Regions from separate parts of the Micromonospora sp. NPDC049903 genome, predicted to be linked through region 1. Evidence: predicted binding sites of a transcription regulator. Region 1 holds the regulator's gene; the other holds the start of a gene.
What was found. Region 1 encodes HspR, which represses chaperone genes until heat shock. Its sites were predicted from a motif close to TTGAGTNNNNNNNACTCAA; they were not measured.
Positions count from the first base shown of each region.

Region 2: the regulator HspR is predicted to act here: its motif matches at 6,624-6,642, upstream of lon (endopeptidase La).

Region 1 covers NZ_JBITKL010000004.1:326,576-338,051, reverse strand. The annotation lists gene ACIBO1_RS11195 (hypothetical protein) at 16-165, shown strand; gene ACIBO1_RS11190 (cation:proton antiporter) at 173-1,381, shown strand; gene ACIBO1_RS11185 (hypothetical protein) at 1,569-1,997, shown strand; gene ACIBO1_RS11180 (hypothetical protein) at 2,243-2,515, opposite strand; gene ACIBO1_RS11175 (heat shock protein transcriptional repressor HspR) at 2,693-3,130, opposite strand; gene dnaJ (molecular chaperone DnaJ) at 3,159-4,337, opposite strand; gene grpE (nucleotide exchange factor GrpE) at 4,423-5,184, opposite strand; gene dnaK (molecular chaperone DnaK) at 5,233-7,134, opposite strand; gene ACIBO1_RS11155 (ABC transporter) at 7,354-9,174, shown strand; gene ACIBO1_RS11150 (GTPase family protein) at 9,180-10,859, shown strand; gene ACIBO1_RS11145 (hypothetical protein) at 10,931-11,476, shown strand, end outside.
Region 2 covers NZ_JBITKL010000010.1:80,451-91,926, reverse strand. The annotation lists gene ACIBO1_RS17640 (DNA-binding response regulator) at 1-13, opposite strand, end outside; gene ACIBO1_RS17635 (sensor histidine kinase) at 10-1,173, opposite strand; gene ACIBO1_RS17630 (hypothetical protein) at 1,307-2,194, shown strand; gene ACIBO1_RS17625 (DEAD/DEAH box helicase) at 2,300-3,997, shown strand; gene lon (endopeptidase La) at 4,264-6,600, opposite strand; gene ACIBO1_RS17615 (Lsr2 family protein) at 6,867-7,211, shown strand; gene ACIBO1_RS17610 (hypothetical protein) at 7,284-8,561, opposite strand; gene ACIBO1_RS17605 (hypothetical protein) at 8,829-9,737, opposite strand; gene ACIBO1_RS17600 (helical backbone metal receptor) at 9,816-10,541, shown strand; gene ACIBO1_RS17595 (hypothetical protein) at 10,797-11,357, shown strand.

The sequences.
Region 1 (11,476 bases):
GAGTAGCCTGAGCCCGTGCGAGCACGCGTCGAGCAGACCGCTCAACCGAGCACCAGCGTACGCCACGACATGATGACGGAATTCGGCCACCCGCTGGGGGCACTCTCCCACCGGGACGTCCTCGGCGCGTCCCGGTCGTCCGCCGTGCGCTCACCGGTCGGCTGAGCCCCGGATGCACGACTTCACCAACCTGCTCATCCAGGTCGGCGCGCTGCTGTTCCTGCTCGGGTTGCTCGGTCGGCTCGGCCGGCGGATCGGGCTCTCGCCGATCCCGCTCTACCTGTTGGCCGGTCTGGTCCTCGGCCACGGCGGCGTGCTGGAGCTGCACGCCAGCGAGGACTTCTTCGCGATCGGCGCGGAGATCGGCGTGATCCTGCTGCTGCTGATGCTCGGCCTGGAGTACTCGGCCGACGAGCTGGTCGGCAACCTACGTTCGGCCGCACCGGCAGGGGTGCTCGACGCGGTGCTCAACGCGCTGCCGGGTGCGGCGTTCGCGCTGCTGCTCGGCTGGGGCTGGGTGGCCGCGGTGGTGCTCGGCGGGATCACCTGGATCTCGTCCTCCGGGGTGATCGCCAAGATCCTGTCGGACCTGGGTCGGCTCGGTAACCGGGAGACGCCGGTGGTCCTGTCGGTGCTGGTGGTCGAGGACCTCGCGATGGCGTTCTACCTGCCTCTGGTGACCGCGCTGCTGGCCGGGGTCGGGCTGGTCAAGGGTGGGGTCGCGCTCGGCGTCGCGGTGCTGACGGTGGTCGTCGTGCTGGTGGTGGCGCTCCGGTACGGGAATCTCGTCTCCCGGGCCATGTCCGCCGACCACCCCGAGTCGCTGCTGCTGGGCGTGCTCGGGCTGACCCTGCTGGTCGCCGGGGTCGCCGCGAAGCTCCAGGTGTCGGCGGCGGTCGGCGCCTTCCTGGTCGGCATCGCGCTCTCCGGGCCGGTGGCCCATCACGCCACCGAGTTGCTGACGCCGTTGCGCGACCTGTTCGCCGCCGTCTTCTTCGTCTTCTTCGGGCTCGCCACCGACCCCCGGCACATTCCGCCGGTGCTGCTGCCCGCAGTCCTGCTCGCCCTGGTCACCATCGCTACCAAGACGCTGACCGGCTACCTGGCCGCGAGGCGGGTCGGCATCACCGAACCGGGACGCTGGCGGGCCGGGTTGACCCTGGTGCCCCGAGGGGAGTTCTCCATCGTCATCGCCGGCCTCGCGGTGAGCGCCGGCACCGTTTCGCCGAAACTGGCCGCTTTGGCCGCCACGTACGTATTGATCACGGTGGTGACCGGTCCGGTGCTGGCCCGACTGCCCGATGCCGCCTGGTTCAAGCGCTGGTCGCGGCGGCGGGCGGCGACGCAGCAAGCCGGGGCGGCAACGCCGGATCGACCATGACCGGTAACGACGCCTTGACTGAAAGTGATCGCAGGCCGTGCGGGCCACCCCGGCCAGGCAACCGATGCCGAATTGCTTTCCGTAGGGGCTACCCGTACTCACGGGTACCGCGTTACCGTTTCGCCCCAGCAGCCGGGGTTCGCGGGGGGCGGACGCCTCGGCGCCGACGCGAACGGAAGGTTGGCCGGTGAGCGTGCAGGAATCAACGTTCCACGGCTTCGCCAACCCCGTCGACCCGAGTCCGGCGGAGTTGCGATCGTGGGCGTACCAGCCCGACTCGGTGCCGTTGACGTCCATGCCACCCGACTGGGACCTGCTGGTCTCCGGCGACCGGCTGGTGATGACGCTGTTCGACCTGGCGATGGACGCGCACTGCCCGGCCCGCCGGTTCGCGCTGCACTGCCTCTACATCTATGCCGCCGACGGGATCCGGACGAACTTCCGGGCACACCCGAAGCGACGCTTCCGCAAGCTGGTCGACCAGGCCGAGCGCAACGGCGACGAGATGATGCGCACCTGGGCGCACAACAGCCGGGTGCTGCTGTCCCGGCCGGAACTGTTCGTGTATCGCGAGTGGTGCGAAGGTGGGTTGGTGCGCGAGGGTCGGCGGCTTTAGGTGGTTGCTGTGGGGGGGTGTGGCCCTACCGTGCCCGGCTCCGGGCGGTCAGGCTTGATCCCTGCGCCGGGCACGGTAGGGCCACACCCGGCGGACGTGCCGTCGCCTGCCGGCCTCGGGAGGGTTGACGTCTGTCGGGGGGCCGGGCGGGGGTGCCGCTTGCGGTAGGCGAAGTGCCGTTACGTGCGGTGGGACGGGGACGGGCCGGGAACCCCCGTGGCTCCCGGCCCGTACGTCTGTGGGTTTCAGCGGGGTGGGCCGCCGTGTTCTCGGCGGTGCTGGTCGGTCCGTACCCGGCCGGCGCCGTGACCGGCACGGCTCTGGCTTGGGCCGACGGACCGGTCGCCCGACGGGGCAGGGCCGGTGGACCGGCCGCCCTGGCCGCTGAAACGACCACTGCGGACCTGGTCGGCGAACCGCCCCTTGGTGATCCGGTCGAATCGCCGTTGGACGTTCTCGGACAACCTGTCGAGCCGATGTTCCGCCTGCTCGGCCACCTTCTTCGCCGCGTCCGTCATGGCTCCCCCCGCCAGCGCCGAAGTCTGGATTGAGTTGTTTGGACCTGATTTCAGGGTAACGGAGACGGGCTGGGGACGGGGTGGATTCGGCCGGGCCGTGCACACGATCCCGCCCCGAGCGCGGACACGAGACGGCCCCGGCGCGGTTGTCACCGCACCGGGGCCGGATATCGATCGTCAGCGGCCGGGGCTGCGTCGGGGACGCCAGACCACCAGGGCCGTGGAGGTCTGGTTGGTCGGCACCAGGTCACGCCCGGGAAAGCGGGCCAGCGACTCCAGCTCGGCGATCCGGCGGTACGCGGCCTCCAGCTCGGCCTCCAGGTGGGCGACCCGCTGCTGGGCCTGCTCGAACAGCCGCTCCAGGCCGATGATCCGCTTGATCCCGGCCAGGTTGACGCCGTCGTCCTGGCTGAGCCGCTGCACCTCGCGCAGCAGGACCACGTCCCGCACGCTGTAGCGACGACCGCCGCCGGCCGCCCGGCCGGCCTGCACCAGGCCCAGCCGGTCGTACTGTCGCAACGTCTGCGGGTGCATCCCCGCCATCCGCGCCGCGACCGAGATCATCAGCACCTTGGCCTCGTAGGTGGGGTCATCCGAACCGACGAACCCGTCCATCCCGTTCACCTCCGCACCGCTTCACCGATCATCCGCTCCGACGCACCCGCGCGTCGAGATGTTCCCGCGCCGCCGGCGGGGTCTGCTCGGCGAACGTCTCCAGGGCCGCGCGTGCCTCGTCGGAGACCCGGGCCGGCACCACCACGTCGAGCGTGACGAGCAGGTCCCCGGTCTGGCCGTCCCGACGGCTGACCCCCTTGCCCCGGGCCCGCAGGATCCGCCCGCTCGGCGTACCCGCCGGCACCCGCAGGGTCACCGCGCCGTCGAGCGTCGGCACCCGCAGGTCGGTGCCGAGCACCGCCTCGGTGAAGGTGATCGGCACGGTCAGCGTCAGGTCGTCACCGGAGCGCCCGAACAGCTCGTCCGGCCGCACCTTGACGTGCACGAACAGGTCTCCCGCCGGGCCGCCGCGCTCGCCCGGCTCGCCCCGGCCCGCCAGCCGGATCCGCTGTCCGTCGGCCACTCCGGCCGGGAAACGGACGTTGAGCGTACGGGCCTTGGTGACGCCGCCCGTGCCCTGGCACTCCGGGCACTTCTCGTCGACCACGGTCCCGGCGCCCTGACAGTTGCGGCAGGGCTCGGCGAGGCTGAACGCACCCTGGTTGCGGTGGTTCACCCCGGCACCGTGGCAGACCTGGCAGGTCCTCGGCACCGTGCCCGGCTTCGCACCGTTGCCGTGGCAGGTGTCGCAGACCCCCGGTGCCCGCAACGTCAGCGGCAGGGTCACCCCCCGGACCGCGTCGTCGAAGTCGAGCGCCACCTCGGTCTCGATGTCGCGTCCCCGGGCCGGGCCGGTAGCGCCTGCACCACCCGCGCCGCCCGAGAAGATCGAGCTGAACAGGTCCGAGATGCCGCCACCGGCGAACCGGCCACCGCCGGCCGACTGCGCGTTGCCGAACAGGTCGGAGACGTCGAACGGCATGCCGCCGGGCTGGCCACCCGGGCGTGCACCGCGCCGGAACGCGCCCGAGCCGAACAGCGAGCGCATCTCGTCGTACTCGCGGCGTTTGGCGTCGTCACCGAGCACCGCGTACGCCTCGGAGACCGACTTGAAGCGCTCCTCGGCCTTGGGGTCACCGGGGTTGTGGTCCGGGTGCGACTCGCGGGCGAGCTTGCGGTACACCTTCTTGATCTCGTCAGCGGAGGCGGTCTTCGCCACGCCCAGGACCGCGTAGTAGTCCTTCTCGATCCAGTCCTTGGAACTCAACCGTCCACCTCCTCCCCACCTCCGGCTCCGGGCCGTCCCGCCCGCCGGAGTTCGTCGGGTGGAACGGCCCGGTCACCGTCGTGCACTATTCCGGGTCGGCGACCGCGACCATCGCGGGCCGCAACAGCCGCTCACCGATCTGGTAGCCCCGACGCATCACCTGCACGCAGGTGGGCTCGGTGACGTCGGCCGAGGTCTGGTGCGCCACGGCCTCGTGCAGCGTCGGGTCGAACGGGTCGCCCTGCTCCCCGAACGGGGTCAGCCCGAACTTGCCCAGCGCGGTGGTGAGTTGCTCGGCCACCGAACCGAACGGACCGACCAGGTCGCCGTGTTCCCGGGCCCGGTCCAGGTCGTCCAGGATCGGCAGCAGCGCGGCCAGCACCGAGCCGGTCGCCTGCTCGGTGACCAGACCACGGTCCCGCTCGACCCGCTTGCGGTAGTTGGCGTACTCGGCGGTCACCCGTTGCAGGTCCCGAGTGCGCTCCTCCAGGTCGGCGCGGAGCGCCTCCACCTCGGCACCGAGCCCGCGACCGGCTGCCTCGGACGGCTGCCCGACCGGCTTGGCCGGGGAGTCCACCACGGGCGGGCCCTCGGTGGTCGGCTCGCTCAGCGCCTCGGCCTCGACCTCGATCGCGTCGACCACCACCTCGGCGTCCTCGACCAGTCCCTCGGCCGAAACGTCGGAGCCGGCGTCAGCCGCCGTCCCCTCCGACTCGCGGGTCTGGTTGATCTTGCGGTTGTTGCGGATGACGACGCGCGGCGTCTCGCCGGCGGTCGGCTCGGACGCCGAGCCACCCGGCGCCGACCCGGTGTCGCCCGGGTCAGCGGCTCGTGGCTTCTCCGTCATACGACTACCTCATCCCTTTGCCCGTGCAGATCGCCTCGACCAGGACCGTCACTTCTTGTCCTCGTCCACGATCTCCGCGTCGACCACATCGTCCTGGCCGGGCCGTGCACCGCCGGCCGGACCGCCGGTGGCACCGGCCGCACCGGCACCGGCAGCACCGGCCGCGCCGGCCGCGCCGGCCGCGCCGCCCGCCTCGCCGCCCGGAGCCTGCTCGGCCTGCTGCGCGTAGAGCAGCGAGCCCGCCTCCTGCGAGACCTGCGCCAACCGCTCGTGTGCCGACTTGATCTTATCGATGTCGCTGCCACCGAGTGCGCCGCGCAGCTCACCGAGCGCCTCGTTCAGCTTGTCGCGGTTCTCGGCGGGCAGCTTGTCGCCGTTCTCGGCGAGGAACTTCTCGGTCTGCCACTGGAGGGCCTCGGCGACGTTGCGGCTCTCGGCCTCGTCGCGACGACGCTTGTCCTCCTCGGCGTGCTCCTCGGCGTCCCGGCGCATCCGCTCGATGTCATCCTTCGGCAGCGAGGAGCCGCCGGTGATGGTCATCTTCTGCTCCTTGCCGGTGCCCAGGTCCTTCGCGTGCACGTTGACGATGCCGTTGGCGTCGATGTCGAAGGTGACCTCGATCTGCGGCACGCCACGCGGGGCCGGCGGGAGACCGGTCAGCTCGAAGGTGCCGAGCTTCTTGTTGTACGCGGCGATCTCGCGCTCACCCTGGAAGACCTGGATCAGCACCGACGGCTGGTTGTCGTCGGCGGTGGTGAACACCTCGGACCGCTTGGTCGGGATGGTGGTGTTGCGCTCGATCAGCTTGGTGAAGATGCCGCCCTTGGTCTCGATGCCCAGGCTCAGCGGGGTCACGTCGAGCAGCAGGACGTCCTTGACCTCGCCCTTGAGCACACCGGCCTGGAGGGCGGCGCCGACGGCGACGACCTCGTCCGGGTTGACGCCCTTGTTCGGGTCGCGGCCGGTGAGCTGCTTCACCAGCTCGGTCACGGCCGGCATCCGGGTCGAGCCACCGACCAGGATCACGTGCTCGACGTCCGAGACCTTGATCCCGGCGTCCTTGACCGCCTGCTCGAACGGGCCCTTGCAGCGGTCCAGCAGGTCCTGCGTCATCCGCTGGAACTCGGCGCGGCTGAGCGTCACGTCCAGGTGCAGCGGGCCGGCGGAGCCAGCGGTGATGTACGGCAGGTTGATGTTGCTGGTGGTGGCGGCGGACAGCTCGATCTTGGCCTTCTCGGCGGCCTCCTTGAGCCGCTGGAGCGCCATCTTGTCCTGCGACAGGTCGATGCCGTGCTCGCCCCGGAAGGTCTTCACCAGGTGGTCGATGATGCGCTGGTCCCAGTCGTCACCGCCGAGCAGGTTGTCACCGCTGGTCGACTTGACCTCGATGACGCCCTCGGCCAGCTCCAGCAGCGACACGTCGAAGGTGCCGCCACCAAGGTCGAAGACCAGGACGGTCTGCTCCTTGGAGCCCTTGTCCAGGCCGTACGCCAGGGCGGCCGCGGTCGGCTCGTTCACGATCCGCAGCACGTTGAAGCCGGCGATCTCGCCGGCCTCCTTGGTGGCCTGACGCTGGCCGTCGTTGAAGTACGCCGGGACGGTGATCACCGCGTCGGTGATCTGCTCGCCCAGGTACGCCTCGGCGTCCCGCTTGAGCTTCATCAGCGTCCGGGCCGAGATCTCCTGCGGGGTGTACTTCTTGCCGTCGATGTCGACGGACCAGTTGGTGCCGATCTCCCGCTTGACCGAGCGGATCGTCCGGTCCGGGTTCGTCACCGCCTGGCGCTTGGCCACCTCGCCGACGAGCACCTCGCCGTTGCGGGCGAACGCGACGATCGACGGGGTCGTCCGCGAGCCCTCGGCATTGGCGATGACGGTGGGCTCACCGCCCTCCAGGACGCTGACGCAGGAGTTCGTCGTGCCGAGGTCGATACCGACCGCACGTGCCATCTTCGCTTCCTCGCTTCGTAACGTTGTGCAGGTGACGGGCCCCCCGTCGCCCTGACCGGCGGCGCCGCCCACAGCGACCCCACCTCAAGTTGAGTGAACTTGACTCAATAGTGCCACGCCTCCCGGAATCGTCAAGTCAAGGTTGAGTCGGGTTGGCGCAAGTCACCGTTCGATACCGACTGGTTGTCTTACCTTGTGTCGGTCGGGCACGCTTTAGCGGTGACGACGAACGGCGATTCCGCCTCACCTTTCGGCACGCCCGCCGTCGCAGCCCGCACCGGCTCCACCGGCGGGGAGGACCGGCCCGCGGCATTCGGGGACGACGCCCTGCCCGACGCGCTGACCAGCCTGCGGGCCGCGATCGGAGCGGCGCGTTTCCCGCTGGTCCTGCCCTCGGCGGAGCCTGCCGGCCGGACCGCCGCCGCTCTCGCCGACCAGCTCGACGACTACCTGATACCCCGGCTCTCCCGCCTCGACGCGCCGCTGCTGGTGGTGGTCGGCGGATCGACCGGCGCCGGCAAGTCGACCCTGGTGAACAGCCTGGTCCAGGCGCGGGTCAGCGCCGCCGGGGTGCTGCGGCCGACCACCCGCTCGCCGGTCCTGGTCTGCAATCCGGCCGACTCGCCCTGGTTCCGTCGCGGGGAACTCCTCCCCGGGCTGACCCGCACGAACCAGCCCAGCGACGACCCCCGCTCGCTGCATCTGGTCACCGCCCCGGCCCTGGCCCCCGGGCTGGCGTTCCTGGACGCCCCCGACATCGACTCGGTGGTCGACGCCAACCGCGCGCTGGCCAACCAACTGCTCGCCGCCGCCGACCTCTGGCTCTTCGTCACCACCGCCGCCCGGTACGCCGACGCCGTGCCCTGGGAGCTGCTACACGGGGCGCGGTCCCGGGGCGCGGTCATCGCGCTGGTGCTCGACCGGGTGCCCGCCGAGGCCACCGACGAGGTCGCCGCCCATCTCGCCGAGATGCTGGCAGAGCAGGACCTCGGCGCGGCACCGCTGTTCGTCCTGCCGGAGACCTGGGTCGACGGCCAGGGGCTGCTGCCGGACCGGGTCACCGCGCCGCTGGCGGACTGGTTCGCCCGGCTGGCCGCCGACGCGGACGCCCGCGCGGCGGTGGTCCGGCAGACCTTGGGTGGCGCGCTGGCCGCGCTGGCGCCGTCGGTCGAGAGTCTGGCCGTCGCCGCCGACGAGCAGGTGACCGCCGCCGACGCCCTGGACGAACGGGTGCTGGCCGCCTACCGGGCCGCGAACCGGATGGTCGAGCAGGGCCTGCGCGACGGGCGGCTGCTCCGGGGCGAGGTGCTGGCCCGGTGGCAGGAGTTCATCGGCACCAGCGACTTCTTCCGCAGCCTGGAGGCGCGGATCGGGCGGCTGCGCGACCGCCTCACGGCGACGTTCAGCCGACGCCCGGCTCCCGCCGTGGAGTTGCGCGACGCCATCGAGTCCCAGTTGACGACGTTGCTGCGGGGCGTGGCGGCCGAGGCGGCCGAGCACGCGCACACCGGGTGGAAGGCGCATCCGGCGGGTGCCGCACTGCTCACGCCGGATCTGGCACACCACTCGGCCGACCTGCCCGAGCGGGCCGAGCGGCTGGTCCGGGACTGGCAACGCGGGGTGCTGGAGCTGGTCCGGGCCGAGGGTGGTGACCGGCGTTTCGTGGCCCGCACGGCGGCGTACGCGGTCAACGCCACCGGGCTGGCCGTCATGATCGCGGTGTTCGCCTCGACGGCGTTCATCCCGACCGGCCTGGAGGTCGCCACCGGGGCCGGCACCACCGTCGCCGGCCAGGCCGTACTTCAGGCGATCTTCGGTGACCAGGCCGTGCGTACGCTGGCCGCGAAGGCTCGGGAGGACCTGCTGGACCGGGTACGCGCGCTGCTCGACGAGGAGGCCGCCCGGTATCTGGGCCGGACCGACCAGGCCCGGCCGGCGGCCCGGCACGCGACGGCGCTGCGCGAGGCGGCCACCCAGGTGGAGGCGGCCCGGACGCGCAGCGGTTTCGCCACGGACGATCGCAGTGGGGCGGCGGCGTGATGGGCATGGGGGGACGCCTCCGCGAGGCGTTGCGGATCAGCGACGGACGGGTGGACGCGGACCAGTTGGTGGCCCGGTTGGAGGCGGTGCACCGCTTCCTCGGCCTCGTCGACGGATACCTTCCCGACACCCCGCTGAGCCCGGCGCGCACCCTGGTGGAACGGGCCGGCACCCGGTTGTCGCTCTCCCGCGACCACACCGTCGTCGCGCTGGCCGGTGCCACCGGCAGTGGCAAGTCGAGCCTGTTCAACGCGATGGCCGGCAGGAACCTGTCGCCGGTCGGGGTACGCCGCCCCACCACCGGCGTGACCCACGCCTGCGTGTGGGGCCCGCTCGACGGCGGCGCCCGGTTGCTCGACTGGCTCGGCGTGCTGCCCAAGCACCGGTTCGTCCGGGAGAGCCTGCTCGACGGCGACGACGAGTCCACCCTGCACGGGCTGATCCTGCTCGACCTGCCGGACTTCGACTCGGTGCAGCACGCGCACCGCCTGGAGGTGGACCGGCTGCTCGGCCTGGTCGACCTGGTGATCTGGGTGGTCGACCCGGAGAAGTACGCCGACCGGGTGGTGCACGCCGCCTACCTGCGCGAGTTCCAGCGGCACCGGGACGTCACCCTGGTCGTGCTCAACCAGGCCGACCGGTTGCCCCCCGCCGAGGTGCCCCGGGTGCTGGCCGACCTGCGCCGACTGCTCGACGCGGACGGACTGGACGGCGTGCCGCTGCTGGCCACCACGATCGTCGACCCGAGCGGCCACGAGGTGCTGCGGACGGAGTTGGAACGCACGGTCGCCGAACGGCAGGCGGCACTGCGCCGCCTCACCGGCGACCTGGACGCGGTCGTGGACACGTTGGACGGCATGGTCGGGGCACCCCGGTCGGCCCTCGCCGCCGACGATCCCGCAGTGGCCAAGCTGGACCGTGCGTTGAGCGCGGTGGCCGGGGTGCCGACCGTGCTCAGTGCGGTCGAGCAGGCGTACCGGCACCGGGCCGCGTCGCGCACCGGCTGGCCGCTGGTGCGGTTCTGGCGGCGGCTGCGCCCCGATCCGCTGCGCCGACTGCACCTGACCGGTCCGCAACCCGGTGCCGACGACCCCGAGCAGGTCCTGGCCGCCGCGACGTCCGTACCCGAGCCCGGTGCGGCCGACAAGTCGGCGCTGGCCCTGGCGCTGCGTACGGTGGCGGAGCGGGCCGGTGAGGGACTGCCGAGCGCCTGGCCGGCGGCGGTGAGCGCGGCGGCCCGCTCGCGCCTCGCCGACCTGCCGGACGCGCTGGACCGCGCGCTCGCCGGCACCGACCTGGGACTGCACCGTCCCCGCACCTGGTGGCGCCTGGTCGGCGGATTGCAGTGGGTGGTGACCATCGCTGCGGTGGCCGGGTTGGGCTGGCTGTTCCTGGGCTACGCGCTGCGGATCCTGGGGCTGCCCGAGTTGGAGCATCCGATGGTCGGCGCGGTGCCGGTGCCGACGCTGCTGCTGCTCGGCGGCTTGCTGTCCGGGCTGATGCTGGCCGCCCTGACCCGGCCGATCAGCCGGTGGGCCGCCCGCCGCGCGCGCCGTCGGGCCGAGGACCGGCTGACCAGGGCGATGGGCCAGGTCGGCGACGAGTACGTGCTGTCACCGGTGCGAGCCGTGATCGCCGCGCACGCCGACGCCCGGACCGTGCTGGAGGTCGCCCGGCACCGCTGAGCCTCGGTCGGGGCCACGCCGGTCGGTTGGCTCGGCACATGACCGCGTGACCGGCGGCGTAGTGTCGGGTCATGGCCACGCCACAGACCCCTTACGACGCGGTGCTGCACGCCGCTCGCGACGTGACCAAGCTCGAGACGGCGCTGGACGCGGAGATGCTCGGCGCGGCACTGCTGGGCAGCGTCTACGAGGTGGCGGAGACCGACCGGGAGACGGCGATCCGCGAGTTCGTGGGCGGCTTCCTCGCCGCCACCTCGCGACGGCGGACCGCCGCGGCGACCACCGTCCGCGCGGTCTTCGCCGCTCTGGTCCCGGACGCCACCGGCGCCGACCGGGTACGCCCCGGCGCCACCGCACCGGCCTGGTCCGGGCAGCTCGGCAAGGTGCACCTCACCGGCGCTTGGGCGTACGGCGACGTGTACGGCGACCAGACCTCCTACCTGGCCACCTTCGCCTACGACGACGCCACCGGCGGGCCGGAGCACGCGCTGGTGGCCCTGGTCGACCACAACATCGGCATCACCAAGGACGTCTTCGTCGGCGGGCCGGCCGCCCGGATCCTCGACCAGGTCCGGCAACTCTGCGCCGACGACGAGCTGACCTGGTTCCGGGAGGAG
Region 2 (11,476 bases), on a different contig from region 1:
GGACCCGGATCATGCGGTGGCCGGTACGGTCGCCTCGACGGTGAACACGCCGTCGGCCCGGTCGACGCGCAGCCGCCCACCGGCACCGGCGAGTCGCTCGGACAGCCCACGCAGGCCGTGGCTGTGCCGGTCCGCCGTCCCCGTCCCCGTTTCGGTCGCTCCGTCGTTCGTCACGGTCATCCGCACCTCGTCCTCCCGCTGACTGATCTCGATCCGGCACCAGCCGGCCCGGCTGTGTCGCAGCACGTTGGTGCCGGCCTCGCGGAGCACCGCCGCGAGCTGGGTGGCCGCCTCCGGCGGCAGCTCACCGGCGGGCGGCACGACCGTGCACCGTACGCCGGACGACCGCAGCACCTGCGCCACCGCGCTCACCTGCTCGCCGAGGTCGACCCGGCGGTAGCCGTGCACCGTGCGGCGCAGTTCGGTCAGCGCGGTGGCGGCCAGCCGCTGCGCCTCGCCCGCCTCCCGGGCGGCCCGCGACGGGTCGGCGTCGGCCAGCCGGGCGGCCAGCTCGGCCTTCAGCGCGATCACGGTCAGGTGGTGCCCGAGCAGGTCGTGCACGTCCGCCGCGAAGCGCAACCTCTCCTGCGCGGCAGCCAGCCGGGCCTGCGCCGCCCGTCCCCGCTCCGCCTGCACCAGCAGGCCCCAGAACCACACCTGGAAGCCGTTCACCAGCGCGACGCCGGGGCCGGCGGTGCCGACGACCAGCAGCGCCTGGCCGATCGACGCGCCGGTCACCCCGGCCACCGCCCCGGCGACCACCATCGCCAGCACAGTGGCCGGAAGGGCCGCCCGCAGCGGCGCCAGCAACGGCACCCCGCCGACCGTCGCCGCGCCCAGCCAGGCCCAGGTGGGCCAGTCGCCGACGGCGACCGGTGCGGCCAGCGGTACACCGAGCACCGCGACGGCGGCGTACCCGATCCGCAGCCGTCGGCGCTGCCGGGCGGACCCACCGGTGGTCACCGCCGCGCCCACCGCCGCCGCCAGGACCAGCGTGAACCCGACGATGGCGAGTACGCCGGAGGTCACCCGCCACGGGTCCGGCTCCCGCAGCGGGCCGATCGCCGGCAGGAACAGGGTGGCGACCATGCCGGAGGCGAGCGAGACCCGCGTCGCCGTCCGGGCCCGGCGCAGCGTCCGTTCGCCGCCCGGCACCGTCCCGTCCGTCACCACGCCGGTCAGGGTAGAACCCGCTACCCCACGGGCGTACCCCCCGTTCCGCCCGGTCCGACCGGGCGTCGTGCCCGGCCGACCGGAGACAGAACGCGGATTGTCGCCGCCGCCGCGCGCCGCCACGATCGACGTCATGACCGACGCCCTCGCCACCCCCGGCGGACCGACCCCGTCCACCCCGACGATCCACGGGCCACCGGCGACGCCGGTCCGCCACTCGCGCCTGACGCCGCTGGCCCGGCACCTGTTGGAGATGGCGCTGGCCATGGTGGCCGGCATGCTCGTGCTCGGTCCGGCCCGCGCCGCCCTGGGCGGACTGCTCGGGCTGGCCCCGGCCACCCCCGGCGTCGCGGCGCTGCTGATGGCCACCGACATGAGCATCGGCATGGCGGTCTGGATGTGGTTCCGAGGGCACTCCGGTCCGGCCGTCGGCGAGATGGTCCTGGCCATGTACGTGCCCGTGCTGGTGCTGCTGGTGCCGTACCAGGCCGGGTGGCTCGACGGCGACGCCCTGCTGATGGGCGCGCACGTGCTGATGGTGCCGGCGATGGTGGCGGCGGTGCTGCGGCGCCGGGCCGAGTACGCCGTGCACCGCCCGAACCGCGCCGCGCCGCGACACCCGTGGGCACGGGCGGTGGCGCAGCGCTGGCCGGCCGGGCTGGCGCTGCTCATGACCGCCGACACCTGGAGCTCACCCGCGCCGCTGGCCGCGTACACGCTGCTGGCCCTGCCGGCCGGTTACCTGATCATCGGTACGGTCCGGCGGCAGTGGGGCGTACCGGGCGCTCTCCGGCTTCAGCTCGTCGGCCTGGCCGGCTGGTCGGGCCTGGCGCTGCTCGCCGTGATCGTCGGCGGCACGGCCGGGCAGTGGCTGGTCGCGATCGGCTGGCTGGCCCACGCGGGCTGGGACGTGATCCATCACCGGAGCGGCCAGGTGGTACCCCGCGCCTACGCCCAGTGGTGCGGGGTGATCGACGCGGTCCTCGGGATCACCATCATCCTGGCGCTGGTCACCGCCTAGTCGGCGGCCTGCGGCGGGGCCCGTCGCCACCCGGCGGCGGGCCCCGACCGCGTGTTGCCGGTGGTCGCCGCAGCGGCCGGGTGGGCGTGATGAAAGGCTTGACCCATGAGTTCCACGCCCGTACCGCCCGACGCGACCATGGATCCGCCCGCCTTCACGGACCTCGGCCTGCGGCCCGAACTGCTCGCCGCGCTCTCCGCGCTCGGCTACGAGGAGCCGACGCCGATCCAGCGGGAGGCGATCCCGACCCTGCTGACCGGCCGTGACCTGCTCGGGCAGGCGGCCACGGGTACGGGCAAGACGGCCGCGTTCGCGCTGCCCCTGCTGCAACGGATGCCGGACGACCGGCCCGGCGGCGATCCCCTGGCGTTGGTGCTGGTGCCCACCCGGGAACTCGCCGTGCAGGTGTCCGAGGCGTTCCACCGGTACGGCAAGGACCTCGGGGCCCGGGTGCTGCCGATCTACGGCGGGCAGCCGATCGGCCGCCAGCTGCGGGCGTTGGACCTCGGTGTGGACGTGGTGGTGGCCACCCCCGGCCGGGCGCTGGACCACATAGCCCGGGGCACGCTACGGCTCGGCAACCTGATCACGGTCGTCCTCGACGAGGCCGACGAGATGCTGGACATGGGGTTCGCCGAGGACATCGAGGCGATCCTGGAGCACGCGCCCGCACAGCGCCAGACGGTCCTCTTCTCGGCGACCATGCCGTCGCGCATCGAGGGCATGGCCCAGGCACACCTCACCGACCCGGTCCGCATCCTCATCGCCCGCGAGCAGCCGGTGGCCGGTGCGGCGCCCCGGGTACGCCAGAGCGCGTACCTGGTGGCGCGGGCGCACAAGCCGGCGGCGCTGGGCCGGGTGCTGGACGTCGAGTCGCCGACTGCGGCGATCGTCTTCTGCCGCAGCCGCGAGGAGGTCGACCGGCTCACCGAGACGATGAACGGGCGCGGCTACCGTGCCGAGGCCCTGCACGGCGGGATGAGCCAGGAACAGCGGGACCGGGTGATGGGCCGGCTGCGTTCCGGCACCGCCGACCTGTTGGTGGCCACCGACGTCGCCGCCCGGGGACTCGACGTCGAACAGCTCAGCCACGTGGTCAACTACGACGTGCCGTCGGCACCCGAGTCGTACGTGCACCGCATCGGCCGGGTCGGTCGCGCCGGCCGGGAGGGCGTGGCGATCACCCTGGCCGAGCCCCGGGAACACCGGATGCTCAAGACCATCGAGCGGGTCACCGGCCAGCGCATCACGATCGACAAGATCCCCACCGTCGCCGACCTGCGTACCCGCCGGCTGGAACTGACCCAGGCCGCGCTGCGGGAGAGCCTGCTGGAGGACGACCTGGAGCCGTTCCGGGTCATCGTGGAGACGCTCAGCGACGAGTTCGACCTGATGGAGGTGGCGCTCGCCGCGGTGAAGCTGTCCCACGAGGCGACCCTGCCCGGCTCCGACGAGGCCGAGGAGGAGATTCCGCAGGTGGCGGTCCGTCCGACCCGGGACGCTCGGCCCGGCCAGGACACTCGGGGTGACCGTCGGCCAGCACGGCCCCGCACCGGCGGCACCACCCAGGTCTTCATCGGGCTGGGCCGGCGCGCCGGAGTCCGCCCGCAGGACCTGGTCGGGGCGATCACCGGGGAGACCGGCATCCGGGGCCGGGACATCGGCTCGATCGAGATCGCCGACCGGTTCTCCCTGGTCGAGGTGCCCAACGGGGTGGCCGACGAGGTGATCGCCGGGCTGCGCGGCAGCACCATCAAGGGCCGCAAGGCCACCGTACGCCGCGACCGCGACGAGCGCCGCTGAGGTGTAAGGCTGAGGTGTAAGGAGGGGCCCCTTGTTAACGCCTGCGGTATAGCAGGGAGCCCTTCTCACCCCGGCATGCCCTGACATGCGGCGACTGGCGCCACCCCGCTCGGGATGACGCCAGTCGGCGGTGCCTGGTGTTAGTAGGGGACCCCTGCTCTACCGCAGGCGTTAACAAGGGCCCCCTCCTTACATGCGTCCTTACGTGCGTCCTTACATGCCGCCCTACATGTCGCCCTACGTGCCGCCGTGCATGCGCTCGTCGCTCAGGCGGCGGTGAGCGCCTCACCGCCCAGCGACGCCGGGTCGATCTCGGCCGGGCGCAGCGCCAGGGCGAGTACGTCGGCGACGTCGGCGAGCGTGTGCACGGTCAGCGCCTCGCGGACCTCGGTGGGCAGGTCGTCGAGGTCCGGCTCGTTACGGGCCGGGATGATCACCTCGGTCAGACCGGCCCGGTGCGCGGCGAGCAGTTTCTGCTTCACCCCGCCGATGGGCAGCACCCGGCCGGAGAGCGTCACCTCGCCGGTCATCCCGAACTCGGGGCGTACCGGCCGGCCGCTGGCCAGTGACGCCAGCGCGGTGACCATGGTGATGCCGGCGCTGGGGCCGTCCTTGGGTACCGCGCCCGCCGGGACGTGCAGGTGGATCCGCCGCCCGGCGAGGGCGTTCGGGTCCAGACCGAGCCGTCGGCCGTTGGCGCGCAGGTAGGAGAGCGCGATGTGCGCCGACTCCTTCATCACGTCGCCGAGTTGACCGGTCAGGGTCAGTCCCGGCTCACCGTCCATGCTGGTCGCCTCGATGAACAGCACGTCGCCGCCGGCACCGGTGACCGCCAGCCCGGTGGCCACGCCCGGCACCGCCGTCCGCTCCGCCGACTCCGGCGTGTGCTTGGGTCGGCCGAGGTAGCGGGTCAGGTCGTCGGCGCCGACGCGGACCGGGGTCGGGTCGTCGGTGAGGGCCACCGCGACCTTGCGCATGACCTTCGCCAGGGCCCGCTCCAGTTGCCGTACGCCGGCCTCCCGGGTGTACTCCCCCGCGATCCGGGCCAGTGCCGGGGCGTCGACGTCGACCTCGTCGGTGGTCAGCCCGGCCCGCTCCCGCTGCCGGGGCAGCAGGTGGTCCCGGGCGATGGCCACCTTCTCGTCCTCGGTGTAGCCGTCCAGCGTGACCAGTTCCATCCGGTCCAGCAGCGGGCCGGGGATGGCCTCCACCACGTTGGCCGTGGCGAGGAACAGCACGTCGGACAGGTCGAGGTCGACCTCCAGGTAGTGGTCCCGGAAGGTGTGGTTCTGGGCCGGGTCGAGCACCTCCAGCAGGGCGGCGGCCGGGTCACCGGCGTACCCGACGGAGAGCTTGTCGACCTCGTCGAGCAGCACCACCGGGTTCATCGAGCCGGCCTCGCGCAGCGCCCGCACGATCCGGCCGGGCAGCGCGCCGACGTAGGTGCGCCGGTGGCCTCGGATCTCGGCCTCGTCGCGTACGCCGCCGAGGGAGACCCGGACGAACCTGCGGCCGAGCGCCCGGGCGACGGACTCGCCGAGGCTGGTCTTGCCGACGCCGGGCGGGCCCGCCAGGGCCAGCACCGCACCGGAGCCGCGACCGCCGACCACACCGAGGTTGCGGTCGGCCCGCCGGTTGCGCACCGCCAGGTACTCCAGGATGCGGTCCTTGACGTCGGCCAGGCCGGCGTGGTCGGCGTCGAGCACGGCCCGCGCCGACGCCAGGTCGGTGTTGTCCTCGGTACGCGTGCTCCACGGCATCTCCAGCACCGTGTCGAGCCAGGTACGGATCCAGCCCGCCTCCGGGGAGGCGTCACTGGCCCGCTCCAGCTTGCCGACCTCGCGCAGTGCCGCCTCGCGTACCTTCTCGGGCAGGTCGGCGGACTCGACGCGGGCCCGGTAGTCGGCGGAGCCCTCCGGGGCGTCCTCGCCGAGTTCCTTGCGGATCGCGGCGAGTTGCTGGCGCAGCAGGAACTCCCGCTGCGACTTCTCCAACCCCTCGCGGACATCGGAGTTGATCTGTTCGGTGACCTCCTGCTCGGCGAGGTGGTCCTTGACCCAGCCGACGAGCAGTTCCAGCCGGGCGGTGACGTCCGGCGCGGCGAGCAGTTCGGTCTTCTGCGCCAGGGTGAGCCAGGGCGCGTAGCCGGCCGAGTCGGCCAGTTCGGAGAGGTCGGTCATCCGCTCCATCGCGTCGATGACCTGCCATGCGCCGCGCTGTTGCAGCACGGAGGTCACCAGGGCGCGGTACTCGCGGGCCAGTTCCCGTGCCTTGCCGGCCGGGGCGGGCTCGTCGATCTCGGTCGCCTCGACCCAGAGCGCCGCGCCGGGCCCGGGTACCCCGGAGCCGATGCGGGCGCGGGCGAGGCCGCGGACGACTGCGGCGGGCTCGCCGCTGGGCAGCCGACCGACCTTCTCGATGGTGGCGATCGCGCCGACGGAGCCGTACTCGCCGTCGAGGCGGGGCACGGCTAGCAGCCTGCGGTCGCCGGTGGCGCGGGCCGCGTCGACGGCGGCCTGGGTGGTCGGGTCGAGGGTCACCGGGATGACCATGCCGGGCAGCAGTACCGCGTCGGTCAGTGGGAGTACCGGAAGAGTTGCCATCGAACACCTGCTATCGCATTGAGTTGAGCGTGTCTGACTCAAGTCGACGCGCGCCACCGTTGTTCCACGGTGTGACCCAGCACACGAACCACCCCGACCTTCAGGTGGCGCCGACACATCCGTGCCGAACACGGGAACGCCGGGTAATCGGGATTTACGCGCGGCGCAAAACGCGAGAGCCGGCAAGCAGGGGCTTTTGTTGCGCAATTGCCGGGCGATGAGTCAAACTTTGACCACACCCCGCCAGACACAGGGAGTAATCGACGATGGCGAGAAAAGTAATCACGGTGCTGACTGACGACCTCGACGGCGGAAAGGCCGATCGGACGGTCGAGTTCAGCCTGGATGGCGTGAGCTACACCATCGACGTCTCCGATGAGAACGCGGGAGTCCTGCGCAAGGCGCTGGATCCGTTTATCAATGCGGGCCGACGGCTTGGACGCGGCAGCGCCGACACCGGTCGCGGTCCGCGTCGGGTCACCGCTGCGGCCCCCGGAATGAACCGCGAGCAGAACCGCGCGATCCGGGAATGGGCGGTCAGCAACGGCTACAAGATTTCCGAGCGGGGTCGTATCCCGGTCGAGGTCGTCGAGGCGTACAAGAACCGCTGAACAGCGGCGTCGCCACACAACGTCGCGGGCCGTCCGGAACCTCGTTCCGGACGGCCCGCGTGTCGTTTCAGGTCAGTTGACCTGGATCCGCACCGCGTCGAAGGCGGGGGTCTGGTTCGCCCGCTCCGACATCGGGATACGGTGCGAGCCGTCACCGGCCCAGACCGCGCACTGCGCGGTGCCGGAGTCCGGCAGACCCGGGATCTGGATGACCACGCTGTCCGGCTGGCGACCGCCGCCGCCGTCCTCGGTGGCCACGAAGAAGGCCGGTACCGGATCCGCCGCCGGCGCCTCGTCGGTGTTGTTCAGCATCCGGCAGGCGGTGTGGAAGTGGCCTCGGGTCAGGCCCTCACCGTTGAGCAGCGAGCTCTCCAGGTAGTAGCCACCCTGACCGGCCGGGAGGAACCGGTCCCGGACCAGGTTGCGGGTGCTGACCCGCAGCGAGAAGCCCTCGTTGCGGTTGATCTGCTGCGGGAACTCGGTGATCAGCAGCGACGGGTTGTTCGCCGCCGAGCCGACCTCGCCGAAGGCGGTGCTGATGCAGCGGTTGCCGTTCTGGAAGCCGTCGTGCGGCTGGAGCTGGCTGTTGTTGCAGTTGTTGGCCAGCACGTCGAGGCCGTTGTTGTTGCCCCCGCCGTTGTTGCCGCCGTTGTTGTTGCCCCCGCCGTTGTTCCCACCGTTGCCGGGGTTGTTGCCGCCGTTGTTCCCACCGTTGTTGTTGTTCACCGGCTGCACCTGGCAGGCGGCCAGGCCGGCGAGACCGCGCGGCCGGGGGCCGAAGCGGTCGATGGAGATCGTGATGCGGTCGAGCGTGGCCCGCCGCTTGCTGGCCAGCGGGTCGAGGATCGCGTTGCGGATGAACGCCTGGCCCTTGTTGCCCTCGGCGGCCAGACGCTGGTCGGCCTCGGTGATCTGGGTCTGCAGCAGGGCCAGGTTGCGGTCCACCTCGGCGCGGGCCCGGTCGGGCACCTGCGGCAGGCGGCTGACCACGTCGGGACAGGCCACGGCGAAGGCGCCGGTGGTGGCGCCACCGTTGCCGCTGCGGGTCTCCTGGCACTCCTCCACGGACTGCTGCCCGTCACCCCAGTGGTTGGTCACCCATCGACCGTTCTGGAACGTACGGGTGGTGGTGGCGCCACGGGCGGTCGGCGCGGTCGCACCCGGGCTGGGCTCCACACACTCGGCCGAGATCGGGCGGGTCTGCTGCTTGTTCGGCCGTCGGTCACCGGCCGACGAGATCTGGGTAACGGCGACGACGCCACCGAAGACGGCGAGCGTGGCACCAACGGCCAGAAGTCGTTTGGTCCGCGTGTTACCTGATGGTCTGCGTGACCGGGTGGACCTGCGCATCGAATTGCTCTCCTTCTCGATCCGGTACCTGACGCGTGACTCGACGGACCGAACGGAATCGTGGTGGCGCGCTCGACGGAGGCCGTTCGAACGCACCGGTGGCACGTCGACAGACGACGATGCCCTTTCCGCACCGTCTCCCGCGCCGCCCGGCGCGGGTTGGGGAGATCCTGTCCATTCCCGGTGAGGTACGGCCCCGCCGTGGCGGGAGTTCAAAAGAAGGTGGACTTTTTTTCGGCGACTCGGGACGTACTGCTCCGGGGCAGGTCAGACCTGGTGCAGATGGTCGTAGGCGAAACCGTCCACGAGTTCGTCGCGGCGCTGCCCGAGTCGCCGGATGTCGTCGAGCAGATCGGCACGACCCATCACGTCGGGAGTTTCCGTATCGAGGGTGCGCAGACGCTCACCGACAGCGAGTGCGGCGAGGTCCTCGGCCAGTCGTGCCGGATCGACACCGCAGAAGAACCGGTACGTCCGCAGGAGGACCCGTTCCACCAGGAACTCGCCGGGACGCACCTCGACCCAGCTCCACCCCTCGACCGGACCGTCGGCCCAGCGCACGTGCAGCCCGCGCAGGATCGGATCCGCCAGTCGCCGTGCCACGTACGCCTCGACCGCCTCGGCCCGGGCGAGCGCGCCGAGGTCGTTGACCGCGCCGGTGCGCCCGTCGGGCAGCCGGCCGACGATGTCGCGGAACCCGACGGCGGCTACGTCCGACCCGGCGGCACCGTCGGCGTACTGGCGGGCGTCGAGCACGTACCCGACGATGCCCGGACCGTGGTCGACGGCGCGCAGGGTGGCCGAGCCGATCCGCAGCAGCGGCAGGCCGACGCTGGCGGTGACCGCCTCGACGATCCGGTCCACCCGACGGGCGGGGGCGTCCGGCGCCGGCTCCCGGAACTCGACCGCGAACTGCGGCAGGCCGGTGTCGTCGGCGCAGACCACGTGGTCGAGCACCACGCGGGCGGCGGTGTTCCACTGGTTGCCGGTGAGCCCCGGCGGACGACGTCGGATCACCTCACCCAGGCGCGGGCCGGCGTGCACCCGCTGCCCCGCACGGGCCAGCACGGGCGTACGCCCACCGGCCGGAATCGTCGACAGCCACGCGTCGCCACCGGTCATCGTCGTATCCACCCAATCCTGCCGCCGACCGACCGAGTCTAGGATGACGATCATGCCGGACGGCTCCCCCGGTGGGCCCCTGGTGACCACCACGACGGTGACCGACCGCGCCGGAGGCGAGGAGGTGGGCGGATGCGGGTGGTCTCCCTGGTGCCCTCGCTGACCGAGGCGGTGGCGGTGACCCTGCCCGGGCTGCTGGTCGGGGCCACCGACTGGTGCACCGCTCCGGCCGATCTGGACGTACCCCGGGTGGGCGGCAGCAAGTACCCCGACCTGGACCGGGTCCGCGCGTTGCGACCGGACCTGGTGCTGCTCAACGTGGAGGAGAACCGGCGCGAGGACGCCGACGCGCTGGCCGCCGCCGGAGTGCCGGTCCGGGTCACCTATCCGCGTACGGTGGACACCGCCCTGACTGAACTCGCCGACCTGCTGCATGACCTGGGCGCATCCACCGAACCCGAGTGGCTGGCGGAGGCGCGACGGGCCTGGGCCGACCGGCCGGCGCCTGCGGTGCGGCACCGGGCGGTGGTGCCGGTCTGGCGGCGTCCCTGGGTGGTGCTCGGCAGCGACACCTTCGCCGGTGACGTGCTCCGCCGGCTGGGCGTGGCCAATCTCTACGCCGGGCAGCCGGAACGGTATCCGCGACCCACGCTGGACGAGCTGCGCGCCACCGCACCCGACCTGGTCGTGCTGCCGGACGAGCCGTACCGCTTCACCGCCGACGACGGGCCGGAGGCGTTTCCGGGCGTACCGTGCGCCCTGCTCTCCGGACGGCACCTGACCTGGTACGGCCCGTCGCTGGCCGAGGCCCCGTCGGTGCTGGCCGACCAACTGGCGAACCCGGTCGTCGTCGGCTGAGCGCCACCGGCGCCCGAACACCCACGTGCCCGAACCTCACGGCACCCGATTCACCCGGCGCGTGAGCGCCCCGGCGTCGTGCCGACCGCCCTGGCGTGCGCCCGTCCCGTACCCGGTCCGACGGCCCGGGCCGGAAGGGGTCGAAGGTCCCGTCCGGTCCGGGCCCGGTCGGCCCTGACCGCTTCCGACCCCACCGGCGTCCAATGGAGGTGTCACCGGGACAGCGGTGCGAAGCAGAGAAGGGACGTGGACATCATGACCGCGATGATGGAGCGGAACACCGCCGCCAAGACCCCGGGGGCCGAGACCGTTCGGGAGCAGGCCGACCGGAAGCGAGCCACCCGTTACCTGCTCGCCGGGCTGCGCCTGGCGTTGGGCTGGATCTTCCTCTGGGCCTTCCTGGACAAGCTGTTCGGCCTGGGGTTCGCCACCGAGGGCAAGAACGCCTGGATCAACGGCGGCAGCCCCACCAAGGGCTTCCTCAGCTTCGGCGTCACCGGTCCGTTCGAGGGCTTCTACCAGAGCATGGCCGGAGCGGTCTGGGCCGACTGGCTGTTCATGATCGGTCTGGCCGCGATCGGCACCGCCCTGATCCTCGGCATCGGGGTACGCGTCGCCGCCGTCGCCGGTGGTCTGCTGCTGGTGCTGATGTGGACCGCCGCCCTGCTGCCCGCGAACAACCCCTTCATGGACGACCACCTGATCTACGTCGGGGTGCTCGCGCTACTCGCGGTGACCAACGCCGGTGACACCTGGGGCCTCGGCCGCACCTGGGCCCGGCTGCCGATCGTCAAGCGCTTCGCCTGGCTCCGCTGACCTGTCACCTCCCTCCCCACACGGCGGGCGGCACCCCTTCGGGTGCCGCCCGCCGTCGTGCACGGCCGGGCCTCTCGGGAGGTCGTGGCGCGTGCGACGGGCACCGCTGGCGTAGCATC